Neorhizobium galegae bv. orientalis str. HAMBI 540: one gene and its partners. The main gene of each other region encodes a partner of the protein of the gene in region 2 in a complex. Links are inferred from orthologs where the notes say so. Each region holds a gene or a part of one and is shown on either strand. Other genes may lie near its edges.

What was found.
Region 1: the proteins of RG540_RS06280 (region 2) and pnp are in contact, whole or in part, in a cryo-EM structure (PDB 9QH0), measured with the Escherichia coli proteins. The link is inferred for Neorhizobium galegae bv. orientalis str. HAMBI 540 from one-to-one orthologs.
Region 3: the proteins of RG540_RS06280 (region 2) and eno are in contact, whole or in part, in a solved structure (PDB 2FYM), measured with the Escherichia coli proteins. The link is inferred for Neorhizobium galegae bv. orientalis str. HAMBI 540 from one-to-one orthologs.

The regions. Positions count from the first base shown.
Region 1 is NZ_HG938353.1:4,322,188-4,325,349, forward strand. The notes cover bases 1-2,982. They hold pnp (polyribonucleotide nucleotidyltransferase), read left to right. Parts: upstream 1-416; coding sequence 417-2,549; downstream 2,550-2,982. Other genes in these bases: rpsO (30S ribosomal protein S15), read left to right, coding at 1-82; RG540_RS20785 (class I SAM-dependent methyltransferase), read left to right, coding at 2,640-2,982. Also shown: more of RG540_RS20785, read left to right, coding at 2,983-3,162. UniProt on the Escherichia coli protein: Involved in mRNA degradation. Catalyzes the phosphorolysis of single-stranded polyribonucleotides processively in the 3'- to 5'-direction. Also involved, along with RNase II, in tRNA processing.
Region 2 is NZ_HG938353.1:1,227,640-1,231,354, reverse strand. The notes cover bases 92-3,626. They hold RG540_RS06280 (Rne/Rng family ribonuclease), read left to right. Parts: upstream 92-444; coding sequence 445-3,426; downstream 3,427-3,626. UniProt on the Escherichia coli protein: Endoribonuclease that plays a central role in RNA processing and decay. Required for the maturation of 5S and 16S rRNAs and the majority of tRNAs. Also involved in the degradation of most mRNAs.
Region 3 is NZ_HG938353.1:1,533,059-1,536,134, reverse strand. What follows is about bases 181-3,076. They hold eno (phosphopyruvate hydratase), read right to left. Parts: upstream 2,318-3,076; coding sequence 1,043-2,317; downstream 181-1,042. Other genes in these bases: kdsA (3-deoxy-8-phosphooctulonate synthase), read right to left, coding at 2,428-3,076; RG540_RS07870 (FtsB family cell division protein), read right to left, coding at 562-879; pdhA (pyruvate dehydrogenase (acetyl-transferring) E1 component subunit alpha), read right to left, coding at 181-367. In the rest of the region: more of pdhA, read right to left, coding at 1-180. UniProt on the Escherichia coli protein: Catalyzes the reversible conversion of 2-phosphoglycerate (2-PG) into phosphoenolpyruvate (PEP). It is essential for the degradation of carbohydrates via glycolysis.

The DNA of each region.
Region 1 (3,162 bases), 3.1 Mb from region 2 along the record:
TCGCTCGCTTCTTGATTATCTCAAGAAGAAGGACGAGGCCCGTTACAGCAAGATCATTGCTGCTCTGGGTATTCGCCGCTAAAAATTTCCGGCGGGCGCTCTTGGGGTGCCTGCCGGTTCTTTATTCGGGCCAAGGTCCGATGAAATGTTTGCGCTACGCCCTAGTTCGCGTGGTGACTGCCCGCAGACCCGGATGGGCCGGATCTGCCAAACAAACCGTTGACCTGTCATGGGGCAGGATTGCCGGATGCTTTCGGCCAAAGCCCTCGGGGCTTTAGCCGCGGCTCCTTTCCAGGATGCCGGTGATGCAAAGCCTCCCGTTGTCTTGCCCATGATGTGTCACATTGATTGCGGTCGACTGTACGCTACGCCCGATATCGGCGATGCGTGTGCTCCCGCATTGAAGGACAAGACATATGTTCAATACTCATTCCGTCGAAATCGAATGGGCCGGCCGCCCGCTGAGGCTGGAAACGGGCAAGATCGCCCGCCAGGCTGACGGCGCTGTTCTCGCGACCTACGGCGAGACCGTCGTTCTCGCGACCGTTGTTTCCGCCAAGGCTCCGAAGCCTGGCCAGGACTTCTTCCCGCTCACCGTCAACTACCAGGAAAAGACCTATGCCGCCGGCAAGATCCCGGGCGGCTATTTCAAGCGCGAAGGCCGTCCGTCGGAAAAGGAAACGCTGGTTTCCCGCCTGATCGACCGCCCGATCCGCCCGCTCTTCCCGGAAGGCTACAAGAACGATACCCAGGTCGTCGTTACCGTTGTCCAGCACGACCTTGAGAACGATCCGGACGTCTTGTCGATGGTTGCGGCGTCTGCTGCGCTGACGCTCTCCGGCGTTCCGTTCATGGGCCCCGTCGGCGGCGCCCGCGTCGGTTACATCAATGGCGAATACGTCCTGAACCCGCATCTCGACGAGATGGACGAGTCGGTTCTCGACCTCGTTGTCGCCGGTACGGGCGATGCCGTTCTGATGGTTGAATCCGAAGCCAAGGAACTCAACGAAGACATCATGCTCGGCGCCGTCATGTTCGGCCATCGCGGTTTCCAGCCGGTCATCGACGCAATCATCAAGCTCGCTGAAGTCGCCGCCAAGGAACCCCGCGAGTTCGAACCGGAAGATCATTCCGCGCTCGAGGCCGAAATGCTCCAGCATTTCGAAGCCGAGCTTCGCGAAGGCTACAAGATCACCCAGAAGGCTGATCGTTACGCTGCCGTCGACGCCGTCAAGGCGAAGGTGAAGGCACACTTCTTCCCAGAGGGCGCCGAGCCGAAATACAGCGCCGAAGTCATCGGCGCCGTCTTCAAGCACCTGCAGGCCAAGATCGTTCGCTGGAACATCCTCGACACCAAGAGCCGCATCGATGGCCGTGATCTCGAGACCGTCCGCCCGATCGTTTCGGAAGTCGGCATCCTGCCGCGCACCCACGGTTCCGCCCTCTTCACCCGCGGCGAGACCCAGGCGATCGTTGTCGCCACGCTTGGCACCGGCGAAGACGAGCAGTACGTCGACAGCCTGACCGGCATGTACAAGGAGCGCTTCCTGCTCCATTACAACTTCCCTCCCTACTCGGTTGGTGAAACCGGCCGCATGGGCTCCCCGGGCCGCCGCGAAATCGGCCATGGCAAGCTCGCATGGCGCGCCATCCGCCCGATGCTGCCGACGGTCGAGCAGTTCCCCTACACGCTGCGCGTCGTCTCCGAAATCACCGAGTCCAACGGCTCGTCTTCGATGGCGACCGTCTGCGGCACTTCGCTCGCACTGATGGACGCCGGCGTACCGCTGGCCAAGCCGGTTGCCGGCATCGCCATGGGCCTCATCCTCGAAGGTGAGCGTTTCGCGGTCCTCTCCGACATCCTCGGTGACGAAGACCACCTCGGCGACATGGACTTCAAGGTAGCGGGTACTGCCGACGGTATCACCTCGCTGCAGATGGACATCAAGATCGCCGGTATCACCGAAGAGATCATGAAGGTCGCGCTCAACCAGGCACAGGGCGGCCGCAAGCACATTCTCGGCGAAATGGCCAATGCCATCACCGAGAGCCGCGGCCAGCTCGGCGAATTCGCACCGCGCATCGAAGTGATGAACATCCCGGTCGACAAGATCCGTGAAGTCATCGGTTCGGGCGGCAAGGTCATCCGCGAAATCGTCGAAAAGACCGGCGCCAAGATCAACATCGAGGACGACGGCACCGTCAAGATCGCTTCGTCTTCCGGCAAGGAAATCGAAGCCGCCCGCAAGTGGATCCACTCGATCGTTGCCGAGCCGGAAGTTGGCGCTATCTATGAAGGCACGGTCGTCAAGACCGCTGACTTCGGTGCTTTCGTAAACTTCTTCGGCGCCCGTGATGGCCTCGTGCACATCTCGCAGCTCGCTTCCGAGCGTGTTGCCAAGACCCAGGACGTCGTCAAGGAAGGCGACAAGGTTTGGGTCAAGCTGATGGGCTTCGACGAACGCGGTAAGGTCCGCCTGTCGATGAAGGTCGTCGACCAGGCCACCGGCCAGGAAGTCAAGAAGGCTGAAGGCGAAGCCGCCGAATAAGGCCTTCTTCCTTCCGAGACATTGAGGCGCGGAAGCTCTTCCGCGCCTTTTGTTTATCTGCTGTCACGAGACGAACCCACGAGACTAGCCATGAGCCGAGACGCCCTGAAAACCCTGTTCCACCCCTTCGACACCGAGGCTGTTCCGATGCCCGGCGAAGGAGAGCGTGTGCTCTTCCTGGGCGCCGAGGCAGGCAATGCCTTGCCGGAGGGGTTTGCGGCCGAGATCACTGCGGTGCAGCCGTTCCGGCCGCTGTTCCGGGCCTTGCGCGAAGGCGCCTTTCCGGAGGCCGAGGGCGAGGGTTATGACTTTGGGCTGGTGCTCTGCGGCAAACATCGCGGCGAGAACGAGAACCGTGTCGCCGAGGCTCTTGAGCGCGTCAGAACGGGCGGCGTCATCATTGTGGCCGGCGGTAAGGAAGATGGCATCCAGCCGCTCCGCAACACGCTGCTGAAGCTTGGCATCGAACTCGACTACACCCCGAAATATCACGGCGTCGCCATATGGTTCGCCAGGCCCGCCAATGCCGATGCGGCGATCAAGGCGCTGAAGAAGTCGACCGTGGTGATCGACGCGCGGTTCGAGGCAGCACCCGGTATGTTCTCCCACGAGC
Region 2 (3,715 bases):
TGACAGATAAACCATACAACGCCCACGAGGGTTAAAGTGTTGACGGGATAGTCTGCCGATAGGCTGGCCAGCCTCTTCAGGACCTGGCGCCGAAGACCGACAGTCATCCGCCGTCGCTACACTTTTTCCTGATACACGATCCAACCGGCGGTGGCCGGAATAATACCGGGTGGCATGCCACCCACCGCTCATACGGAGCACATTCATCGGGCCCCTGCGGGCCTATGGTATCGTCATTCTCGTTTGGTTTTTGATGTCGCGGCACAATTTTCAGAACCTGGAGGGACCGAGGGAGCAACGCTCCCCGTCATCTTTCCGGTTGCCGTCACAACCGCGCCCGACGGGAACATCTTTATCCGGCGCAACGACCGCATTGCATGACGGGCCTGTCCTTGTGGCAGCCTTTTCTGCATTCCCCCGGCGGCGCCGAGGAGCAGAATTTCAATGGCAGACAAAATGCTTATCGACGCGTCTCACGAAGAGGAGACGCGCGTAGTTGTCGTTCGCGGTAACCGGATCGAGGAATTCGATTTCGAATCGCAGCATAAGAAACAGATACGCGGCAATATCTATCTGGCGAAAGTGACGAGGGTCGAACCCTCACTACAAGCCGCTTTCGTCGACTACGGCGGGAACCGTCACGGCTTCCTCGCCTTCGCCGAAATCCATCCCGACTATTATCAGATCCCGCTTGCCGACCGTCAGGCGCTGATGCAGCAGGAAGCCGAGGATCAGCGCAAGATCGCCGAGGCCGAAGCCGCCGATCCGATGGTCGATCTTGCCAATCAGGATCAGCCGGATATCGGCATTTCCACCCCGGCACCCGCTGCCGAGCCCGCAAGCGAAGCCGGTGCGGAAGCAACGGAAGCGAACCCGGTCGAGGCTGTCGCCGCTGAAGAGGCAGAAAAGCCGAAGGCCAAGCCGCGCCGCAGCCGCGCCCGCAAGAAGCCGGCAGACGAAGTGCCCGCCGCAGAAGCCGCAGCATCCGAGGGCGAAACCGCCCCCTCCTCCGACACCAATGACGACGACGGCTCGACGCCCGGCGAAATGGCGGCGATGGTCGAGACCGATTCGATTTCGGAAGATGTCGACGCCCGCCGCGGTGGTGGCCGCAACGACGATTTCGATGACGACGACGACGATGACAACCACGAGAAGGAAGTCATCGAATCGGTCGGTGCCGAAGACGCGATGGAAGAAGTTCCGGACCGTGTCGTGCGCAAGCCGCGCAAGCAGTATCGCATCCAGGAAGTCATCAAGCGCCGCCAGATCCTGCTCGTGCAGGTCGCCAAGGAAGAGCGCGGCAACAAGGGCGCTGCTCTCACCACCTACCTTTCGCTCGCCGGCCGTTATTCGGTACTGATGCCAAACACGGCGCGTGGCGGTGGTATCTCCCGCAAGATCACCCAGCCGCAGGACCGCAAGCGTCTCAAGGAAATCGCCCGCGAGCTCGACGTGCCACAGGGCATGGGCGTCATCCTGCGCACCGCCGGTGCCAACCGCACCCGCGTCGAGGTCAAGCGTGACTTCGAATACCTGATGCGCCTGTGGGAGAACGTCCGCACGCTGACACTGAGCTCGACCGCCCCTACCCTCGTCTATGAAGAAGGCTCGTTGATCAAGCGCTCGATCCGCGACCTCTACAACAAGGACATTTCCGAGATCATCGTGTCTGGCGAAGAAGGCTATCGTGAAGCGAAAGACTTCATGAAGATGCTGATGCCGAGCCATGCCAAGGTGGTCCAGCCCTATCGCGACCTGCACCCGATCTTTGCCCGTTCCGGCATCGAGGCGCAGCTCGACCGCATGCTGCAGCCGCAGGTGACGCTGAAGTCCGGCGGCTACCTGATCATGAACCAGACGGAAGCGCTCGTCGCCATCGACGTCAATTCCGGCCGTTCGACCCGCGAACATTCGATCGAGGAAACGGCTCTCCAGACCAACCTGGAAGCGGCGGAAGAAGTTGCCCGCCAGCTTCGCCTGCGCGACCTTGCCGGCCTGATCGTCATCGACTTCATCGACATGGAAGAAAAGCGCAACAACCGCGCCGTCGAGAAGCGGCTGAAGGATTGCCTGAAGAACGACCGCGCCCGCATCCAGGTCGGCCGCATCTCGCATTTCGGCCTGCTCGAAATGTCGCGCCAGCGTATCCGCGCCTCGGTGCTCGAATCCACGACGCAGGTCTGCACCCATTGCGGCGGCACCGGCCATGTGCGCTCGCAGTCGTCGGTCGCCCTGCACGTGCTGCGCGGTGTCGAGGAACACCTCCTCAAGAACACCACGCATGACATTACCGTGCGTACCACGCCTGACATCGCGCTCTACCTGCTCAACCACAAGCGCGCGTCGATCATCGACTACGAGAACCGCTTCGGCGTCTCGATCCTCATCGAATCGGATGTCAGCATCGGCTCCAGCCACTTCGCGATCGATCGCGGCGAGCCGGTCGAAAACCCGGTCAAGATCGAAAGCCTGATGCAGTTCGCAGCGATCCCCGTCGAAGAGGACGATGACGACATCATCGTCGAGGCCGACGAGGAGGACGAGGAAGAGATTGTCGCTTCGTCGCAGCCCGCAGCTGTTGCTGTTGCCGAGCGCGCCCAACCTCAGGGCGACGACCCGAACGGCCGCAAGCGCAAGCGCCGCCGGCGTCGGCGCAACCGTGGCGGCGAAAAGGGCGGAGACGCCCAGACTGCCCAGGGCGGCAGCGACGACATGGCCGATGGCGACGAGGACGGCGACGAAGGCGAGGACGATGTTTCCGAAGCCGGCGAAGCATCCGACGCAACGGTTGCCGCCGATTCGGACTCGGAAGAAAATCGCCGCAAGCGCCGCCGCCGCGGCAAGCGCGGTGGTCGTCGCAATCGCAACGGCGAGGACGGACAGGAACTGAACGCTTCGGATGACGGCGAAGCGGCCGACGAAGACGCATCCAGCGATGACGTCGAGGCAGCGCCGGCAGCAGCAGCAGCCGAGGCCGCTGAAGAGGTCGCCGTCGAGGCAGTCGCTGCTCCCGCTGAGGCGGAAGCAGCATCTGGCGGCAAGGCAGAGGCCAAGCCCCGCCGTTCGCGTCGTGGCAAGGCAACGACCGTCGCCGACGTCCCAGCTGCCGAAGAGGTCCCTGTGACTGTCGCAGCTCCGGTTCCGGTGGAAACCGTCGTCGAACAGGTCGAAGCCGCACTCGGCGAAGAGCCGCAGGCTGCCGAGATTGCTCCGGCTGCCGAAGCTCCCGTCGAAGAAGCGCAGACGACCGAGCAGGTCGATGCCGGCGACGCGAAACCGGCTCGTGCCAATCGCGCCTCGAACATCTCCTCCTCCGCCGAGGCAGTGGTGAAGAGCTCCGATCCAGCGGCAGCGCCCGAGACCGAAGCCGATCCGTCGAAGCCCAAGAAGGCCGGCTGGTGGCAGCGCCGCGGCTTCTTCTGAGCCTAACGAGAACAGATGAAATGGCCGCGCAAAACGCGGCCGTTTTTGTTTTTGCTCTGCCTTTAACCTCAGAAACCGGATCAACTGCCTGCCGAAGCGATTCCGGAAAGGCAGCCAACGTGTTGGAATCCGACTCCATTTCATCATCCGGCCAGGCGTCATACGCAGTTGTGAACCGGTGAAAACGGCCTGGACATGATTTTGAGGTTTTTTGGAAAGCCCGACTGGCTTACTTTGGGCACAAACCACAACAATGGTGCGCGGGATTCGTGTGCCCGATCCAAGAGGA
Region 3 (3,076 bases), 310 kb from region 2 along the record:
CGGTGAGCTCGGCCATGACGCCACGCGCGCTCATGCCGGTTGCCAGCATATGCCCATGGTCGCGATAGGCGGTAATAACCTGGTCACCCTCCTGCTGCGCCATCTGCATGCCGACGACGACAGCTTCCTGGCCGATATAGAGGTGACAGAAACCACCGATGAAGCCCATGCCGTAGAGCTGGCCGGCCTTTTCCTCGAAACGGCGGATCATCAGCATCTCACGATAGGCGTGAAGATCCTGATCCTTGCCGAAATCCGGGGTGTTCTTACCCGTAAACTCCTTGGCGGAGGATTTCGAGGCTGATTTGATTGCAGACTTTGCCGCTGGTTTGCGGCCGGATACAGACGCGGTTTTTGTCGGCGCCATTCATCCCTCCCTTTGAGTTCTGCGTTGAGAGCGAGATTACGCCCTGACGTGTATCGCCAGATTCCCACTCTGGTGTCGGGCCGTACCATAGGCAAGAAAAGCTGCCCCAGCAATGCCATAAACGCATGGCTCACATTCCGCGCAACACGATGAAAAGGTTACAGAAATATGAAATTAACTGGATTTCGGTTAATTTAGAAGTAGTTGTTGAAGATGACGATTTCGTCGCCGCGCGAGACATTCAGCTGATAACGGGCGATCTCGTCCAGCATATCCTTGTCAAGCGAACCATCGCTCATCAGCTGAACCTGCCGCTCCAGCGTCTCGCGCCGTGCGGTCAACTTTGCGAGCTCGCCTGCACGCGCCTGCCGCTGACGTTCGAATTCCTCCGTGGCGATCAAGCCGAGATCGCCGTGGATGGAATGATAGCCGAAGTAGCAAAGAAACGCGACTGTGATGGCGGGAAGAACAAAACGGCCGAATTTTCTTTTCTTATGATGCTTTGTCCACATACCGCTCTAACGCCTTGCCACGCTTACGGGATCTCAAATCGATCCGAAACAGAGCTTCAAATTCGCAGAACTTGCTTAAGCAATCGTTGACCAGAATCGAGTCCGAAAAAAGCCCGCGTCTTTCGGCGCGGGCTTCCATGAAAATGTCGAACCTAGGAGGCTGTCAGGCCTTCAGGACGCTGCGGCCGGCATAAACGGCCTGCGGACCGAGCATTTCCTCGATGCGGATAAGCTGGTTGTACTTGGCAAGCCGGTCGGAGCGCGACAGCGAGCCGGTCTTGATCTGTCCGCAATTGGTGGCGACGGCGAGGTCGGCGATCGTCGAGTCTTCGGTTTCGCCCGAGCGGTGCGACATGACGGCGGTGTAGGCCGCCTTGTGGGCAGTCTCGACGGCATCGAGCGTTTCCGACAGCGAGCCGATCTGATTGACCTTGACGAGGATCGAATTGGCGACGCCCTGCCTGATGCCATCGCGCAGGCGCGACGAGTTGGTGACGAACAAATCGTCGCCGACGAGCTGGCACTTGGCGCCGATCTTGTCGGTCAGGTACTTCCAGCCGGCCCAATCGTCTTCGGCCATGCCGTCTTCAATCGAAATGATCGGATATTTGGCTGCAAGCTCGGCGAGGTAATCGGCCATGGCTTCCGGCTCGAGCGTGCGGCCCTCGCCTTCCATCTCGTACTTGCCGTTCTTGAAGAACTCGGTCGAGGCGCAGTCGAGCGCCAGGCAGACGTCGTCGCCTGGGGTGTAGCCGGCCTTCTCGACCGACTTCATGATGAAATCGAGGGCTTCCGGAGCGCTCTTCAGGCCCGGTGCGAAACCGCCTTCGTCGCCGACATTGGTGTTGTGGCCCTGGGCCGCCAGTTCCTTCCGCAGGACGTGGAAGATCTCCGAGCCCATGCGCACGGCGTCCTTCAGCGTGTCGGCGCCGACCGGCATGATCATGAATTCCTGGAAGTCGATCGGATTGTCGGCATGAGCGCCGCCGTTGATGATGTTCATCATCGGAACCGGCAGGACATGCGCATTCGGACCGCCGACATAACGGTAGAGCGGCAGGCCCGAGGTCTCGGCGGCAGCCTTTGCAACGGCGAGCGAGACGCCGAGGATGGCATTGGCGCCGAGGCGCGACTTGTTCGGCGTGCCGTCGAGCGCAATCATGGTCTTGTCGATATGGATCTGGCTCTCTGCATCGAAACCGCCGATCGCATCGAAGATCTCGGTGTTGACGGCTTCGACCGCCTTTTCGACGCCCTTGCCGTGATAGCGCTTGCCGCCGTCACGCAGCTCGACGGCTTCATGTGCGCCGGTGGAGGCGCCCGACGGAACGGCCGCACGGCCCATCGAACCGTCTTCCAGATAGACATCCACCTCAACGGTCGGATTGCCGCGGCTGTCGAGAATTTCGCGGGCGATGATATCGGTGATGGCGGTCAAGGGTCTCTCCCTGGGTTTGGACTTGACGTCACGAGGTCACTGAAAATGTCTCATAATCAATGACACGAAAATTACAATCGAAGCAGTTTGCGTGCTTTTTGTGGGCGCGCTCAGGCCGCCTTGGCGACGGCGTCGAGGGCGAGCAGCTTTTCGAGGAGCTGCGGCATGTTCTTCAGATGCACCATGTTCGGGCCATCCGACGGAGCGTTGTCCGGATCCTCGTGAGTTTCGATGAACAAGCCCGCAATGCCGACGGCAACCGCTGCCCGTGCAAGGACCGGCACCATGCTGCGGTCTCCTCCGGTGGAGCCTCCCTGCCCGCCAGGCTGCTGCACAGAATGCGTCGCATCGAAGATCACCGGTGCGCCCATGGACGCCATGATCGGCAATGAACGCATGTCGGAAACGAGTGTGTTGTAGCCGAAGGACGCGCCGCGTTCGCACAGCAATACGTTGGGATTGCCGCTCGCGGTGATTTTGCCGAGTACGTTCTTCATATCCCAGGGCGCCAGGAACTGGCCCTTCTTAACGTTGATGACGCGGCCGGTCTTGGCAGCGGCGACAAGCAGGTCCGTCTGGCGTGACAGGAAAGCCGGGATCTGCAGGATGTCCACCGTCTTTGCGACGACAGCGCATTGTTCTTCCGTATGAATGTCGGTCAGAACCGGAAAGCCGAACTCCTGCTTCAGGTCTGCGAAGATTTCCATCGACTCTTCGAGCCCGATGCCGCGCTTGCCGGAAATCGACGTGCGGTTGGCC